DNA from 4 places in the Streptomyces capillispiralis genome. Region 1 is predicted to be linked to each of the others. Evidence: riboswitches for the same ligand, from Rfam matches in the RefSeq annotation. Region 1 holds a riboswitch; each other region holds the start of a gene.
The links. Region 1 has a riboswitch for cyclic di-AMP ahead of FHX78_RS20200 (transglycosylase family protein). Riboswitches for the same ligand answer to the same signal wherever they lie in the genome.
Positions count from the first base shown of each region.

Region 2: another riboswitch for cyclic di-AMP. It lies ahead of FHX78_RS03685 (M23 family metallopeptidase); the one in region 1 lies ahead of FHX78_RS20200 (transglycosylase family protein).
Region 3: another riboswitch for cyclic di-AMP. It lies ahead of FHX78_RS14215 (transglycosylase SLT domain-containing protein); the one in region 1 lies ahead of FHX78_RS20200 (transglycosylase family protein).
Region 4: another riboswitch for cyclic di-AMP. It lies ahead of FHX78_RS18115 (M23 family metallopeptidase); the one in region 1 lies ahead of FHX78_RS20200 (transglycosylase family protein).

Region 1 is NZ_VIWV01000001.1:4,643,904-4,648,103, reverse strand. It holds gene eno (phosphopyruvate hydratase) at 1-971, opposite strand, end outside; gene FHX78_RS20200 (transglycosylase family protein) at 1,204-1,902, opposite strand; cyclic di-AMP (ydaO/yuaA leader) riboswitch at 1,906-2,073, opposite strand; gene FHX78_RS20195 (LysM peptidoglycan-binding domain-containing protein) at 2,279-3,265, opposite strand; gene FHX78_RS20190 (cytochrome P450 family protein) at 3,461-4,200, opposite strand, start outside.
Region 2 is NZ_VIWV01000001.1:931,920-936,119, forward strand. It holds gene FHX78_RS03680 (SGNH/GDSL hydrolase family protein) at 1-638, opposite strand, end outside; gene FHX78_RS03685 (M23 family metallopeptidase) at 841-1,770, opposite strand; cyclic di-AMP (ydaO/yuaA leader) riboswitch at 1,773-1,936, opposite strand; gene FHX78_RS03690 (alpha-galactosidase) at 2,251-4,200, opposite strand, start outside.
Region 3 is NZ_VIWV01000001.1:3,392,266-3,396,465, reverse strand. It holds gene FHX78_RS14225 (GNAT family N-acetyltransferase) at 1-594, opposite strand, end outside; gene FHX78_RS14220 (HAD family hydrolase) at 839-1,771, shown strand; gene FHX78_RS14215 (transglycosylase SLT domain-containing protein) at 1,735-2,214, opposite strand; cyclic di-AMP (ydaO/yuaA leader) riboswitch at 2,218-2,388, opposite strand; gene FHX78_RS14205 (polyprenyl synthetase family protein) at 3,047-4,057, shown strand.
Region 4 is NZ_VIWV01000001.1:4,205,977-4,210,176, forward strand. It holds gene FHX78_RS18100 (response regulator transcription factor) at 1-404, shown strand, start outside; gene FHX78_RS18105 (dihydrofolate reductase family protein) at 531-1,664, shown strand; tRNA gene FHX78_RS18110 (tRNA-Met) at 1,728-1,801, shown strand; cyclic di-AMP (ydaO/yuaA leader) riboswitch at 2,112-2,269, shown strand; gene FHX78_RS18115 (M23 family metallopeptidase) at 2,282-3,301, shown strand; gene FHX78_RS18120 (PrsW family intramembrane metalloprotease) at 3,428-4,200, opposite strand, start outside.

The DNA of each region.
Region 1 (4,200 bases):
ATGCCGCGGGCCAGGCGCTCGGGGTTGGTGACGAACAGGTCGTCGCCGACGATCTGGACCTTGTCACCGAGCTTGCCGGTGAGGACCTTCCAGCCCTCCCAGTCGTCCTCGAACAGCGGGTCCTCGATGGAGACGAGCGGGTACGCGTCGACGAGCTCCGCGTAGTACTCGGTCATCTCGGCGGCGCTGCGCTCCTTGCCCTCGAAGGTGTAGACGCCGTCCTTGTAGAACTCGGAGGCGGCGACGTCGAGGGCGAGGGCGATCTGCTCGCCGGGGGTGTAGCCGGCTTCCTTGATGGCCTCGAGGATGAGGTCGAGGGCCTCGCGGTTGGAGCCGAGGTTCGGGGCGAAGCCGCCCTCGTCGCCGAGGCCGGTGGCCAGGCCCTTGCTCTTCAGGACCTTCTTCAGCGTGTGGTAGACCTCGGCGCCCCAGCGCAGGGCCTCGGAGAAGGACTCCGCGCCGATCGGGGCGATCATGAACTCCTGGATGTCCACGTTGGAGTCGGCGTGCGAGCCGCCGTTCAGGATGTTCATCATCGGCACCGGCAGCAGGTGCGCGTTGGGGCCGCCCAGGTAGCGGAAGAGCGGCAGGTCCGACGCCTCGGAGGCGGCGTGGGCAACGGCGAGCGAGACACCGAGGATGGCGTTGGCGCCGAGGGAGCCCTTGTTGTCGGTGGCGTCCAGGTCGAACATCGCCTGGTCGATCAGGCGCTGCTCGGTGGCGTCGTAGCCGACGAGCTCCGGGCCGATCTGCTCGATGACGGCCAGCACGGCCTTCTCGACGCCCTTGCCCAGGTAACGGTTGGCATCGCCGTCACGGAGTTCGATGGCCTCGAAGGCGCCGGTGGAGGCGCCGGACGGGACGGCGGCACGACCCGTGCTGCCGTCGTCGAGGCCGACCTCGACCTCGACCGTGGGGTTGCCTCGGGAGTCCAGGATTTCCCGGGCTACGACGACGTCGATGGACGGCACGAGCATCTCCTTCTTGGATGTGACGCGGGTGGGCGGGACCACGGTGGGTCCTGCGAGTCCGAGCCTAACCGGCTCCGGGCGATCGGCCAGCCGGTCGACCGCCCCGTGGACAGAACCGAGCGTAAATTGTTTCCGAACGGAACAAAGCCGAATCCGGAAACCCGCGCGAAAAAACCCCGCCCCGGTGCGTACGGGGGGAGACGCACCGGGGCGGGGAGCAGGGGGCTGCCGCTTACTTGAGGTGCAGCTGCTGGCCCGGGTAGATGAGGTCGGCGTCCTCGACGATGTCGCCGTTCAGGTCGAACAGCTTCGCCCAGCCGCCCTCGACGCCGTGCTCCTCGGCGATCGTGCTGAGGGTGTCACCCTTGACGACCTTGTACTCGCCGTCACCCTTGGCGACCTTCTTGCCGGTCGGGGTGGTGACGGTCTTCTTCTCCGCCTTCTGCTCGGCGGCCGGGCGCTCGGCGGAGCGGGAGGCCTTCTGCTCGGTCTCGCGGGTCTCGGCGGAGCCGGTGCCCTGGCTCTCGGTGCCCTGCGCGGAGCCACCGCCGCTGTACGGGGTGTTCGACAGGTTCACGCCGCAGACCGGCCAGGCACCCTTGCCCTGGCCCGCGAGGACCTTCTCGGCGATCTCGATCTGCTGGGCCTTGCTGGCCCGGTCGGCGGAGGCGGCGTACGCGGTGCCGCCGTACGCGGCCCAGGTGGAGGCGGAGAACTGCAGACCGCCGTAGTAGCCGTTGCCGGTGTTGATGGACCAGTTGCCGCCGGACTCGCACTGGGCGACGGCGTCCCACTCGGAGGCGGTGGCGGCGGAGGCGTTGCCGGCCGCCATCAGCGGGGCGGCGACGGCGGCACCGACGACACCGGTGACGGCGATGGCGCGGGTGGCCTTGGACGGACGGCGGTGCTTGCCCTTGCCGGAAAACAGCATGGTTGATCCCCTCACCGACGCCTGCGAGGTGAGCTGTCGGGTTCGGGCCGGTTGAGTTGCCCGGCCACGGCTCTCACGAACCGCGGCTTCACCCCAAGCCGAGCCAGCCACAACTGCTGGGCCCGGCACTTACCTTGGGTCCCCCGCTCCTGCCTACGGCGCATGACGCGACGACTGTTCCCGGGCCGCCACTGGCAGGATTCGGCGTTGCGGCGGCCGGGGCCCGCATTGGCGAGCGGTCTCGACCGTAGGCACGTGATCGGCGGAATGACAAAGACGATCAGGGCTTCTGAGACCTATCTCTCACAGCCTTTAAATCGGACATTCGCCGCGAATCATGACGCCAACTGCCGCCGTGCCCAGGCGTTTTCGGGCGTCACTTTTCGCCCGGTTCGACCCCGACAGCGAGCTCCTGGCCCGGCAGGATGAGGTCCGGGTCGGTGCCGACGACCTGCTCGTTCTCCGCGTACAGGGCGCGCCACCCGCCGTCCAGCTCAAGGGAGTCGGCGATGGACGACAGGCTGTCCCCGGTGCGCACGGTGTAGGAGCCGTCGGCGGCGTCGCGCGAGGCGTCGTCGCCGCGCGAGGCGTGCCGGCCGGACGACTCGGACGTACGGTCCTCGGTCACGCCCTCCTCGGCGCTGCCGCCGCGGTGACGGCCGGAGCCGGTGCCCTCGGTTCCGGTGAGGCCCGAAGAGCCGTCGGTCTGCCCCAGCTTGTCCGACTCGTCGGTCTTCGGGGTGGCCGAAGCGGAGGGGGAGGTGCCGGTGTCGGTCCCGACGGAGGCGTCGGCGGACGCGTCGGCCGTGCTCTCCGGGCTCTCCGCGCCCTCCGGGGACTTCGAACCCTCCGTGGCGTCCGCGGTGGACGACGGCTCGGACGTGGGCGACGGCGAGGAGGAGGCGGACGCGTCACCGGAGTCCGGCGATCCGGACGGGTCCGGCGTCGAGTCCTCCGCGACACCCGTGTCGATGTCGACCGACGCCGAGTCCTGGTCCAGGCCCGCGAGCAGGCCGCAGGTGCGCCACGCGCCGACGCCCTGGTCGGCGAGGACCCGCTCGGCCACGGCTATCTGCTGGCCCCGGCTGGCCTGGTCGGCGCTCGACGCGTAGTCCAGGCCGCCGTAGGCCTCCCAGTCGTCCTGGGTCAACTGCAGGCCGCCGTAATAACCGTTGCCGGTGTTCTGGCTCCAGGAGCCGCCGCTCTCGCACTCCGCGACGCGGTCCCAGGTCGCGCCGTCGGCCGCGCTGGCGCTGCCGGCTCCGAGGAGCGGGATGGCGATGGCGGAGCCGGTCACTCCGGCCGCGACGAGAAGAGCCGGAGCCTGGCGGGGGCGGCGGTGCCGACCGTTCCCGGAGAGCATGCGGGAGACCTTTCGCGAGACAGCGATGACCCGCGCGGCGAGTGAAGCCGAAGGGCCGCGCTGATGGGTGAACGTATCGGCAGAGGATCACTTGTCACAAGTTCATGCCGCGCAGATCACGTGAAGATCACAGAGTTGAGGGCGAGTCATGTTTGCGCTGGTCCGCTCCGGGGCACTGGGCGCGGCGGTCGGCCCTCAGGTGTGCGCAGGAGTGAACTCCACCGGCAGCGTGCGCAGTCCGCGCATGATGAGTCCGCCGCGCCACCGCAGTTCGGCCGGTTCCACGGCGAGCCGCAGATCCGGCAGCCGGGTCAGCAGCGTGGCGAGCGCGGTCTGCCCCTCCAGACGGGCCAGCGGGGCGCCCAGGCAGTAGTGGATGCCGTGGCCGTATCCCAGGTGCTGGTTGTCGCGGCGGCCGAGGTCGAGCACGTCCGGGCCGTCGAACCGCTCCGGGTCCCGGTTGGCGGCGGCGAGGACGACGAGGACCGGGTCGCCGGCCGCGACGCGCTGTCCGCCGATGGTGACCGGCTCGGTGGCGAACCGCCAGGTGGCGAGCTCCACGGGGCCGTCGTAGCGCAGGAGTTCCTCGACACCCGTCTCCAGCAGTCCCCGGTCGCCCGCGGCCAGGGCCCGTTGCAGGCGCTCGCGCTGGCCGGGGTGGGTGAGCAGGGCGTAGGTGCCGTTGCCGATGAGGTTGACGGTGGTCTCGAAGCCGGCGAACAGCAGGATGAAGGCCATGGCGGCGGCCTCGTTCTCGGTGAGGTGCTCGCCGTGGTCGGAGGCGCGGATGAGGCCGGAGATGAGGTCCTCGCCCGGTGCCGGTTCGGCGGGCAGTTCCTCGCGCTTGCGGTGGATGAGCTCGGCGAGGTACCCGCGCATCTTCTTCACCGACCGCGCGACGCCGCCCCGGGGGCCGCCCTGGTGCCGGATCATCA
Region 2 (4,200 bases), 3.7 Mb from region 1:
ACCTCGAACGTGCCGCGGGGCGGCAGGGGCGGCCAGGGCTGTTCCGGGTCGGCGGGGACCTGGAGGCCCAGGGCCTGGCCCGCGCGGAGCGCCACGCGGGTGTGCCCCTCGGGTGACAGGTGCAGCCGGTCGGCGTCCCAGGCCCTGCGGTCCTGGACGCTCCTGAGGGACCACAGGTCGAGCACGGGGCAGCCGTACCGGTCGGCGACGGCCCGTACGTGCCCGTTGTACGTGGCGATCTTGCCGCGCAGGTGTTTGAGCAGGGGGACGCCGCGGGTGTCGAAGCCGGTCGTCACCATCACCGTGCCGGACACGGCGCTGAGCGCGGCGATCGCCCGCTCGAAACGCTCGGCCACCTCGTCCGGGTCGCTGCCCGGCCGGAGGATGTCGTTGCCGCCCGCACAGAACGAGACGAGATCGGGGGCGAGTTCGACGGCGCGGGGCACCTGGTCCGCCACGACCTGGTCCAGCAGTTTTCCGCGCACCGCGAGGTTCGTGTACTGGAAGTCGCCTTCGGGCCGGAGGTCGGCGAGAAGCACGGCGAACCGGTCGGCCCAGCCGACGAGCGCCCCGTCGGGGCCGGGATCGCCGACGCCCTCGGTGAAGCTGTCCCCCACCGCCACGTACGACCCGATCACTGTTCTGCTGTCATTCTTCGAATCGTCTGCCACAACCGCTCATGATTCACCTTGGAATGTGACCTACGCGACCGTAGGAATGGGTTGACGGTCGGTGAGATAAGACACTCTCAAAATGTTGGCCAACTACGGAATACGGCGAAGGCCGGACCCGGGGATCGGGGTCCGGCCTTCGGCGGCGTGTCAGGCGGTTCGCTCGGGGTCAGCCGATGGCGACACCCTTGGAGCGGAGGTAGGAGACCGGGTCGACGTCGGAGCCGTAGTCCGGCGTGGTGCGGATCTCGAAGTGCAGGTGCGGGCCGGTCGAGTTGCCGGTGGAGCCGGAGAGGCCGACCTGCTGGCCGCCGCTCACGGTCTGGCCGGCCGAGACGGACAGCGAGGACAGGTGGGCGTACTGGGCGTAGTAGCCGTCGGCGAGCTTGATGACGACCTGGTTCCCGTACGCGCCGGCCCAGCCCGCGGAGACGACCGTGCCGGAACCGACGGCCTTCAGCGAGGTGCCGGTCGGGACGGCGAAGTCGACACCGGTGTGGTAGCCGCTGGACCACATGCTGCCGGCCACCTTGTAGGCGGTGCCGAGGGATCCGCCGGGCACCGGGGAGCTGTGACCGGAGGTGTTCGCGGCCTGGTCGGTGGTCGTCTGCTGCGCGGAGGTGTCCGCCGAGGGCTGCTCGGACGGCTTCGCGGCGGGCTTCTCGGCCTTCGGCTCGGCGGAAGCGGCCGGGTCGGCGGAAGAGGACTTCTCCGGCGCGCTCTTGGCGGCCTCGCCGTCGAGGGAGAGCTTCAGACCGGGGTGGATGAGCGACGGGTCGTCACCGACGACCTCGCGGTTGTCCGCGTAGAGCTTCTTCCAGCCGCCGTCGACGTCCTGCGTCTCGGCGATCCTGGCGAGGTAGTCGCCGGCCTTCACGGTGTACGTGCGGGCGTCGTCGCTCTTCTGGGCGGCGGCCTTCTGGCCGGCCGCGGAAAGGGACTGGACGGCCTTCTCGGGGGCCGCCTGCGGCGTGGCGGCGTGCGCGCCGGTGGCGCCGAGGAGCGGCAGGGCGAGCGCGGCGCCACCGGTTCCGGCGACGGCTATGGAGCGGGTGAAACGCTGGGCCTTGGTACGGCGGTGCTTACCCTTCGCGGGCATGACGATTTCCTCTCCGGCGCCTACGAGGTGAGCTGTCGGGTTCGGACTGGAGATGCCCGGCCGCGCTTTCGCGCGGCTTAACCCCAAGCCGTTCCGGAGACCGGAACAGGCAGTCGTACCTGTGGGTCCCCCGCTCCTGCCGTACACGGGTCAGTGTGTGCGGGCTCCGGGCGGCGGCAGGATTAGGCGTCCGTCCGGATCGGTGGCGAACGTAAGCGACCCGGACGTGAAGGGACAAGCGCGAGGTTCTCCGGGTATGCCTTTTTCCGTGATCCACGGACGGAAAGGACGTCACCGAGCGTCGACCGGGATTCCGATTCCGCGCCGAATTCCCTTGCCATTGCTCGAAATTACGTGAACATGGCGACAACACATCGTCACGGATATGACGATGCTCACGCACCCCCTCCCCATCTCCCTTTCTTTCGGGGCACGTTATACCGAAGCTACTTAATCGGACAGAACGACCTAATCATCCAATCACAGGCGCCTCAGCCGGAACACCGCGGCGTCCAGATCCCCCCGCAGACCGGTGAGCAGCCCGTGGTGCAGCAGGACGGCACCACGGTGCACTTCGCCCGTTTCGAGGCATTCGTACGAGGCGGCCGGGTCGAGGCCGCGCAGCCGGAGCGCGGGCACGGGCTCCCCGTAGTGCTGCGCCTGAAGACAGGCGAGGACGACGGTGTCGTCGCCGAGGACGTACTGCACCGCGCTCAGCCCGCCCTCCGGCGGACGCAGCCGGTACAGGTCGCCGCGCTGCACCACGGGCCGGATCTCCTTGTAGAGCGCGACCCACTCCCGCGCCTCGGCGAGCTCCTCTCCGCTCCACCGCGCGAGGTCACCGCCGATGCCCAGCACTCCGGCCATCGCGCTGACGAACCGGAAGCGCAGCGTGCTGACCCGGCCGTTGAGCATCGCGTTCGGGCTGTCGGTGACCCAGGCGGCCATGACCCGGGCCGGGTGGAGCTGGCTGAAGCCGTGCTGGATGGCGAGCCGGTCGAGGGGGTCGGTGTTGTCCGAGGTCCACACCTGGTCGGTACGCGAGAGGACACCCAGGTCGATCCGGCCGCCGCCGCCCGAGCAGGATTCGAAGGCCACCCCCGGGTGGGCCGCCCGCAGCCGGTCCAGCAGGGCGTACAGCCCGCGCACGTGGTCGGTCCACAGCCGCTGCGGATACGGGTCGTCGGGCCAGCCCGCGTCGGTGAAGCAGCGGTTGAAGTCCCATTTCACGTAGTCGACGGGGGCGCCGGAGAGCAGCGCGTCGAGCCGGCGCCAGAGGTGCTCCCGCACGTCGTCGCGCGCGAGGTTGAGGACGAGCTGGTTGCGGAACTCCGTGCGCCGGCGCCCCGGCTGGAACTGCACCCAGTCGGGGTGCGCCCGGTACAGGTCGCTGTCGGGGTTGACCATCTCCGGCTCGACCCAGATGCCGAACCGCATCCCGAGCCCGTGCACATGGTCCGCGAGGGGCTTCAGGCCGCCCGGGAAGCGGTCGGGGTTGGGCGTCCAGTCGCCCAGTCCTGCCCGGTCGCCGGTGCGCGCGCCGAACCAGCCGTCGTCCACCACGAACAGCTCGACGCCCATCGCGGCGGCCCGTTCGGCGAGCGCCCGCTGCTGCTCCTCGCCGATGTCGAAGCCGGTGGCCTCCCAGGAGTTGAAGAGCACCGGCCGGTCCCGGTCCGCGTCGGGGACGACGAACGTCCGCTGGTAGGCGTGCCACGCGCGGCTCGCGCCGCCGAAGCCGCCGTCGCTCCACAGGCCCGCGAAGACCGGCGTGACGTACGTCTCGCCGGTGCCGAGCATCAGCAGGCCGGAGTCGTCGTGCCCCGCGCCGCCGGTGATCTGCACGCGGGCGTCGGGGAGGCGGTGCACACCGATGCGCCAAGACCCCGACCAGCCGAGGGCGCAGCCGTAGACCTCGCCCCGCTCCTCGGTCGCGTCGGTGTCGAGCGCGACCCACGGCAGGTGCTGGTGCCCGGTGTGACCGCGCCGGCTGCCGATGACCTTCTCCCCGTAGGTCAGCGGGGAGCGGGCCAGCCGGGACTCCGCGGCCCAGCGGCCGTGCAGCTGGGACAGCCGCCAGTGCTCCCGGTCGGGCAGGGTCCAGGTGGCGGAGTCGGCGCGCATCAGCTCGACCTCGGGTCCCCGGTTGTGCAGGGTCACCCAGCGCTCGACGACATCGCCGCGCATCCGGTAGTGCAGGGTCACGGTCAGCTCGCCGTCACGGAAGCACAGGCGCAGTTCGCCGTCGTCCGTCTCGTGCCCGTCGAAGACCCACTCGGTGCCCCGGCGTGCGCCGGCGCGCACGGACAGCGCGGGGCGGGTGAAGCGCGGACCGCCTTCGACCGGGTACTCCTCGCGCCCGTCCAGCCGGGACTCGAACGGCCAGTCGTCCGGCAGCGGGCGCCGCGCGAGGGCCTCCGCGTCGGCGGG
Region 3 (4,200 bases), 1.3 Mb from region 1:
GCGCCCCGTCCTGCGGTACTGCGCCGACTTCCATTCCATGAGGGCGCGCAGCGCGGCCGGGTCGCGTTCGTCGAAGACGAACCGCACCGGTCCGGCCTGCCGGCCGAGCCTGCGCTCCTTGGCGAGGGTGGTCTTGAGGAACTTGGGCGACTGGGTGCGCAGCACCGACTCGTAGGTCTCGTAGCCCTTCTCCACGTCGATGACGTAGGTGGCGTGCTCCTCGGCCGCGTACGGCACGAACAGCCCCTGCCCGGCCTCCAGGTTGTCGAAGGCGAAGCTCGACAGCGAGCAGGCCCGCAGCAGTTCAGCGGTCTCCGGGGTGTGCCCGGGGCCCAGCACCGCGCCCTGGCAGTCGGACACCCCGAGCCCTATCGCCCGGCCCTGTCCCAGCGCGCCCCGCTCGTACGGCAGGAAGCCCGCCGGTTCCGCCCCCTCGTACAGCACCGCGATCCTGGCCTGCGGCCGGACCCGGCCGACGGCGGTGGTGAACTCCGGTTCCATGAACGGATTGCGTGGTGCGTCCGTCGCGGCGCGCAGTTCCCGCCAGCGCTCCCGTTCCCCCTCGCCGAGCTCCTCGGGCCTCAGCACGCGCATGCGTCCACTGCTCACCTGACCCCCCGATCAAGTCCCCCCTGGACCCTTGGAAGGTACCGCCCGGGAGCAGGTGGACGGTAGATAGCGGAGCATGTTCTTGCCAAACGGGGAAAGAGGTCCGCACCGTCCTCAACCAGTCCGTACCCGGTGATGGCGGAACGCTTCTCTAGCGTGACGGACGCGGTCGCGCAAGCGGTTCCGGGCGATGTGAGGCGGACCGTCGTGTTGTCCGTATTCTCTGATCATGGCCGCACCCACCGCATATTCACTCATCGCCACCGATCTGGACGGGACGCTGCTGCGCGGCGACGACACCCTCTCCGACCGGTCCGTCGCCGCGCTCGCGCGGGTGGCGCGGGCCGGTGCCGAGCACCTCGTGGTGACGGGGCGCCCGGCCCCCAGAGTGCGGCCGCTCCTGGACGACCTCGGCAGTACGGGGCTCGCGGTGTGCGGACAGGGCGCGCAGGTGTACGACGCCGGCGCGGACCGCCTGCTGTGGTCGGTCACGCTGGACCGGGAACTGGCGGAGACCGCGCTCGGCAAGATCGAGGCCGAAGTGGGGGAGGTGTACGCCGCGGTCGACCAGGACGGGGTCGACGGGCTGACGCTGATCGAGCCCGGCTATCTGATGCCGCACCCGACCCTGCCCGCCGTACGGGTCGAGCGGCGCGGTGACCTGTGGGACCGGCCGATCAGCAAGGTGCTGCTGCGTCACGCCCGGCTGTCCGACGACGCGTTGGCGGCGGCGGCCCGGTCGGTGGTCGGTTCGCTGGCCACGGTGACCATGTCGGGGCCGGGCACGGTGGAGCTCCAGCCGTGCGGGGTCACCAAGGCGACGGGGCTGGCGCTGGCCGCCGAGCACCTGGGGCTGAGCCCGGAGCACGCCCTCGCCTTCGGCGACATGCCGAACGACATCCCCATGTTCGACTGGGCGGCCCGTGGCGTCGCCATGGCCAACGCCCACCCCGAGCTGAAGGCGGTGGCTGACGAGGTCACCGCGTCGAACGAGGACGACGGCGTGGCCGTCGTCCTCGAGCGGCTGTTCGGCGGCCCGTCCGGGCCCGTCCGCCGGCGGGCGGCCCAGGACCTGTCCGGGGACACGGCCCGGGACGTCCCCGGGCCGCGGTCCGGATCCGCGCCTCAGTACGCGCCGAAGACGTTGTCGATCGAGCCGTAGCGGTCGGCGGCGTAGTTGCAGGCCGCCGTGATGTTGGCGACCGGGTCGTACGGGTCGAAGGGGGTGCCGGGCACGTGGTACGCCTGGAAGGTCGGGTCGATGACCTGGAGCAGGCCCTTCGACGGGGTGCCGGCGGCGGCGTTCGAGTCCCAGAGGTTGATGGCGGCCGGGTTGCCGGAGGACTCGCGCATGATGTTGCGGTGGATGGCCTCGTAGCTGCCCGGGATGCCGTGCTGCGCCATGACGGACAGGGACTCGCGGATCCAGCCGTCGAGGTTGTCCGGGTAGGCCGTGGTGGCCGTGGCGGCCGTCGTGGTCTGCGCGGAGGCGCTGGTGGCGCCGAACAGCGGCAGGGCGACCACGGCGACGCCGGTACCGGCGACGGCGAGGGAGCGGACGAGGCGGCGGGCGCCGGAGCGGCGGTGCTGACCGTGTGCGGGCATGTCTGGGTTCCTCTCCTACGCCTGCGAGGTGAGCTGTCGGGTTCGGGCGGGAGAGTGCCCGGCCGTGCCCCTGAGGGCACGGCTTCACCCCTAGCCGTTCCGGCGCGATGGCCGGCCCGGCGACTTACCTGGGTCCCCCGCTCCTGCCGTGCGTGAGTTCGTCGTTGGGTGTGGTGCGGGTGGCGGCAGGACTGGGCGTCCACCCGGCAGGCCCGGAACGTATGCGAGAGCACATGTCGGGAACAAGTGTGGGCATCACCCGGTATGCCGTTTGATCTTCCAATGGGGGGTTTGGGGTGCTTGATCCTTTGCTGTCGCCAAGGGTCAACTCGGCGCCGGGGCGCGGGCGGACGCGGGAGCGGGGGTGTGGTGGACGCGGTGCCGCGCGCGTGACTCACTTCACTGATCACGCGCCGGTGGAGCATTGCTCACCAAGCGGATTCCGCTTGGTATTTACGGCAAATCGGGCGGAGGGGCGGGCAGGATGGTGCGCGTGCCGAAGAGCGGGCCGAGGAATGGGTCGAGGAGCGGGCCGGGGAGCGGGCCGGCGGGCGGGGTGAGGAGCGGGCCGGGGAGTGGGCCGGGGAGCGGTCGAGGGGCGGGGGCGGCGGCCGTGTCGGGGAGTGGATCGACGCGCGGCGGAAAGTCGGAGAATGTCCCTTGTGATCAACCGATCAAAATCACTCCGCCCCTGATCCCGTATCGCCCGGCTTGTGACCCTGGGTGCTGGCGGTGATCGAAACGTGACCGGATACGCTGACTTGAGTGATGGCAGCGACCTATCGACAAACCGTGTAATCGCCAGTAGACACCAGCAGACAGGAGACCCCTCGTGACCGTCGTCGGGCCGTTCGGGCTGAGCGTGCGGGACCAGGTTCTGGAAGCCGATGTCCAGGCCGGATTGACGGCTGTCGAGGAGGGGCTGCTCGAGGCCACCAAGAGCGAGGTGCCCTTCATCACGGAGGCCGCCCAGCACCTGGTGCGGGCCGGCGGCAAGCGGTTCCGCCCGCTGCTCGTGATGCTCTCCGCCCAGTTCGGCGACCCCTACGCGCCCGGGGTCGTGCCCTCCGCCGTCGTCGTGGAGCTGACCCACCTGGCCACGCTGTACCACGACGACGTGATGGACGAGGCCGAGGTGCGGCGCGGGGTGGACAGCGCGAACGCCCGCTGGGGCAACTCCGTCGCGGTCCTCACCGGCGACTTCCTCTTCGCGCGGGCTTCCCACATCCTGGCCGACCTCGGTCCCGAGGCGGTGCGGGTGCAGGCCCAGGCGTTCGAGCGGCTGGTCACCGGGCAGATCCTGGAGACGGCGGGACCCCAGGACGGCCGGGACCCGGTCGACCACTACCTGGACGTCCTCGGCGGCAAGACCGGCTCGCTGGTCGCCGTCTCCTGCCGCTTCGGCGCGATGATGTCCGGCGCCGACGAGACGGTGGTGGACGTGCTCACCCAGTACGGCGAGCGGCTCGGCGTCGCCTTCCAGCTCGCCGACGACGTCCTGGACATCGCCTCCGACTCCCACGAGTCCGGCAAGACCCCCGGCACCGACCTGCGCGAGGGCATCGCCACGCTGCCCGTGCTGCGGCTGCGCGAGCGGGCGGCCCGGCTGGGGCTGGCCGAGGACATCGCCCTGTGCGAGCTGCTGGACTCCGACCTCACCGACGACGCCCGGCACGCCGAGGCGCTGCGTCTGCTGCGCGCCCACCCCGCGCTGGAGCACGCCCGCCGGGACACCGTGCGCTACGCCGAGGAGGCGCGCGCGGCGCTGGCCCCGCTGCGGGAGTGCGACGCCAAGGCCGCCCTCGTGCAGCTGTGCGACGCGGTCGTGCACCGCGCGGGCTGACCCCGGCCACGCCCCGGCCTCTACGGGTCCCGGCCTCGCCCCTACCGGACCCGGCCCCCACCCCTACGGGTTCCGGCCCCCGCCCCGCCCCGTTCCGCTCCCGAACTCCGCCCCGACCCCTACTGGTCGGGGGAGGGAATCAC
Region 4 (4,200 bases), 440 kb from region 1:
TGACCATGTACGACAACGAGCAGTTCTTCTTCGAGGCGCTGGCCGCCGGGGCCTCGGGGTACGTCCTGAAGTCCGTCGCCGACCGCGACCTCGTCGAGGCCTGCCGCGCCACCATGCGCGGTGAGCCGTTCCTCTACCCCGGGGCGGTCAACGCGCTCATCCACCACTACCTCGACCTCGCGCGGGAGGGCCGCAGCCTGCCCGCCAAGGCCATCACCGACCGCGAGGAGCAGATCCTCAAGCTCGTCGCCGAGGGCCACACCTCGCAGCAGATCGCGGGCCTGCTGGTGATCAGCCCCAAGACGGTGGAGCGGCACCGGGCCAACCTCCTGGCCAAGCTCGGCCTGAAGGACCGCCTGGCACTGACCCGGTACGCCATCCGCGTCGGCCTGATCGAGCCCTGAGCCCGCCCGGCGCGGGAGCGGGGTGCGGGCGTACGCCGGCCGCGCGGGTTGTCAGACTGGAACCGGGCCGCACCGGCCCGCCCGCCGCGGTCCCGCCGGCCGCCGTTCCCCGCCCGGAGTACGCCGATGCCCCACCCGTACGTCCTGCTGTCCGCCGCCGTCTCCCTGGACGGCTGCCTCGACGACACCGGCCCCGAGCGGCTGCTGCTGTCCGGCCCGGAGGACTTCGACCGGGTCGACGAGGTGCGGGCATCCGCGGACGCCGTCCTGGTCGGCGCCGGCACCCTCCGCGCGGACAACCCCCGGCTGCTGGTCTACTCGCCCGCCCGGCGCGCCGCCCGGGTCGCCGCGGGCCGGCCCGAGTACCCGCTCAAGGTCGCCGTCAGCGGCTCCGGCGACCTCGACCCGGCGGCGCGGTTCTGGCACACCGGTGGCGCGAAGGTGCTCTACACCACCGACCGGGGCGCCGAGCGGGCACACGCCCTCGGTGTCGCCGCCGACGTCGTCCCGCTCGGCCCCGACCTCGACTGGCGGCGGCTGCTGGAGCACCTGCACGCCGTGCGCGGCGTCCGGCGGCTGATGGTCGAGGGCGGCGGCCGGATCCACACCCAGCTGCTCACCCAGGGCCTCGCGGACGAACTCCAGCTCGTCCTCGCCCCGCTGTTCGTCGGTGACCCGGACGCGCCCCGCCTCTTCGGCCCCGGCGCGTACCAGGCGGGCCGGCTGCGGCTGGTCGAGACCCGCCCGGTGGGTGACGTCGTTTTGACGCGCTACGAGCCCACCGCGCCCGGCACCGGCCCGCTGCCCGTCGCCGCCGACCACCACTGGCTGGCGCTCGCCTGCGCGCTGGCCGCCGAGTGCCCGCCCTCCACGACGGCGTTCAGCGTGGGCGCGGTCGTCGTGGCGGCCGACGGTACGGAGCTGGCGCGCGGCCACTCCCGGGAGGGCACCGACCCGGTGGTGCACGCGGAGGAGGCCGCGCTCGCCAAGATCGACCCCATGGACCCCCGGCTCCCGGCCGCCACCGTGTACTCCAGCCTGGAGCCCTGCGCCCGCCGCGCGTCCCGGCCGGCGCCCTGTGCCCGGCTGATCCTGGACACGGGGGTGCGGCGGGTGGTCACGGCCTGGCGCGAGCCGGACACCTTCGTGGCGGGCGCCGACGGCAGCGGGGTGCTGGCCGAGGGGGGCGCCACCGTGGTGGTCCTGCCGGAGTACGAGGACCGGGCCAAGGCGCCGAACGGCCATCTGACCGGCCGGTGAAACGGGGCCGGCGACAACGGGTGTGCTTCGTGTCCCGCGCATGGCGTACACTGGTTTCAACGACGCGGGGTGGAGCAGCTCGGTAGCTCGCTGGGCTCATAACCCAGAGGTCGCAGGTTCAAATCCTGTCCCCGCTACTGAAGGCCGAGGGCCGGAATCCGAAAGGGTTCCGGCCCTCGGTGTTTTCCGGCTCCCGCCGACTTCTCCCGAGATTCCGCTGTCACCCAGCGTGAGGGATCCACCCCGCAGCGCATAACAACTGACATACCGTCAGAAGAGAGCGGGCGCGCGAAGCGCGGTCAACTCGCCCGTTTTTGGGCGTCGGTGGCGGTTAAGTCCCCACGGAAATCGTTAACGATCAAGAGGAACAGCTTGGAATACGACCCTCGCGTCTATTAACGTTCGATAACGCAGCGCGGTCGTCCCAGCCGTCACAGAAGTCGGCTCCGTGCGCACGCGCCGAATCCCGCAAGGGAACCGGGGAACCATCACCATGGGGTGAATCGCGTGGATACCGCCGTGGCAACACGGTGCGTATACGCGCGTAGGAGACCTTCCTGCTCCGAACCCGTCAGCTAACCCGGTAGGCGGAGAAGGAAGGAAAGGAGTACGCCCACGTGGCGTCCAACCGGCCTGCCCCCGAGGCCCCGTACCAGCCGAGCGACACCTTCGCCTACGGCGGCATCCGCACCGACGAGGGCCCCTTCGAGGAGTGGAACCCCACTGCGGAGACCATCCGCCCGGTACGTGGCCGGCACCGCGTGGCCAAGCAGCGCGGCGGCGGGCTCGCCCGCAGCTCCACCGTCCTCGGCGTCGGCGTCATCGCCGCGGTCGGAGCGGGCGGCATGGCCAGCGCCCAGACCGGCAAGCCGCCGGTCTCGATCTCCGTGCCCGACCTCCCCAACGTGGGTTCCCTCATCTCCGACGAGGACACCCCCAAGGGTTCGGCCACGCCCCTCAGCGACATCGGCATGAGCGCCGCCGACGACGAGCAGGCCACCGCCGGCGCCGGTGAGGCGCTGCGCGCCCGGATCATGGCCCAGGTCGAGCAGCAGCAGGACCAGGCGGAGGACAGGGCCGCCGCCGAGGCCGCGGCCGCCGCCGAGAAGGAGGCCGCCGAGGCCGTCGCCAAGGCGGAGAAGGAGGCCAAGGCCAAGGCCGCCGCCGCCAAGAAGAAGGCGGAGGAGGAGGCCAGGAAGAAGGCCGAGGCGGAGCGCCTCGCCGCACTGGCCAAGCAGTACGCGCTGCCGACCTCCTCGTACACCCTCAGCTCCACCTTCATGCAGGCCGGTGCCTACTGGTCCTCCGGCTACCACACCGGCCTCGACTTCGCTGCCCCCACCGGTACCCTGATCAAGGCCGTCCACACCGGCACGATCACCTCCGCCGGCTGGGACGGCTCCTACGGCTACAAGACCGTGCTCACCCTCGACGACGGCACCGAGATCTGGTACGCCCACCAGTCCTCCATCAGCGTCAGCGTCGGCCAGAAGGTCAGCACCGGCGATGTGATCGGCCGTGTCGGCTCCACCGGCAACTCCACCGGGGCCCACCTCCACCTGGAGGTCCACCCCGGCGGTTCCACCTCGGGCGTGGACCCGCTGGCCTGGCTGCGCGACAAGGGCCTCACCCCCTGAGAACCGACGCCCCCTGAATCCCGGCAGTCCCGACGACGACCCCCCCGACGTCAGGGCTGCCGGTCAGGTGTGTGCGGGGCGGGGTGAGGCGGGGTGATTGGACCGGTCAGGATCCGTCAGGATCGGTCAGGACCGGCGGGGATCCGGGTTCGGCCGCGGGTCCGGGTACGGGGCGTACGCGGCGTAGGGATGCCCGTACGGCAGCGGACCCTGCGGCGGATGGCCGTGTGGGGGATACGCGTGGTGTGCCTGCACATGTAGTGGCTGCCCATGGGGCGCCTGCACGTGTGACGGCTGGCCATGGTGTGCCTGCCCCTGCCCATGGGGCTGCTGGCCGTACACCCCGTGCACCGGCCACGGCGCCGCGGTGACCGGGGCCGGGGGCGCGAGGGCGCGGGCCGCGTGGTCCAGGGCCGGACGGGCCGCTCCCCGCCGGTGCCACAGCTCGAGCAGCAGCTCCCGCTCCCGCGTGACGAAGTCCGTCCCCGCCCGCCCGAGCCGCCCCCGGTGCCGCAGGAACGCCAGCGAGGTCGCGTACGCCTCGTACTGCGCCACCGCCCGGGCCGCCGCCCGCCCGCCGTACCGGCGCGCGTACTGCCGCGCGATGCGCCGCGCCCGCATCGAGCCGAGCGCGAACGGCTCCGCGGGAGTGAGCCAGCCGGCCACCGCGTACGCGGGCAGTTCCGACCGTACGGTCCGCAGCTCGCGCTGCCGCGTCCACACCACCAGCCAGGTCAGCAGTCCGAACGTCGGCACCATGAACGCCGCGTACACCGCGAAGAAGCCGTACTGGCCGAGCGTCGAGGAGCCGTTCCACAGCGCGTGCATGCCCATCGCGAGGAGCAGCCCGCCCAGCGGGAGCAGTACGCGGCGCAGCCGCTGCCGGGGGCCGGACAGCG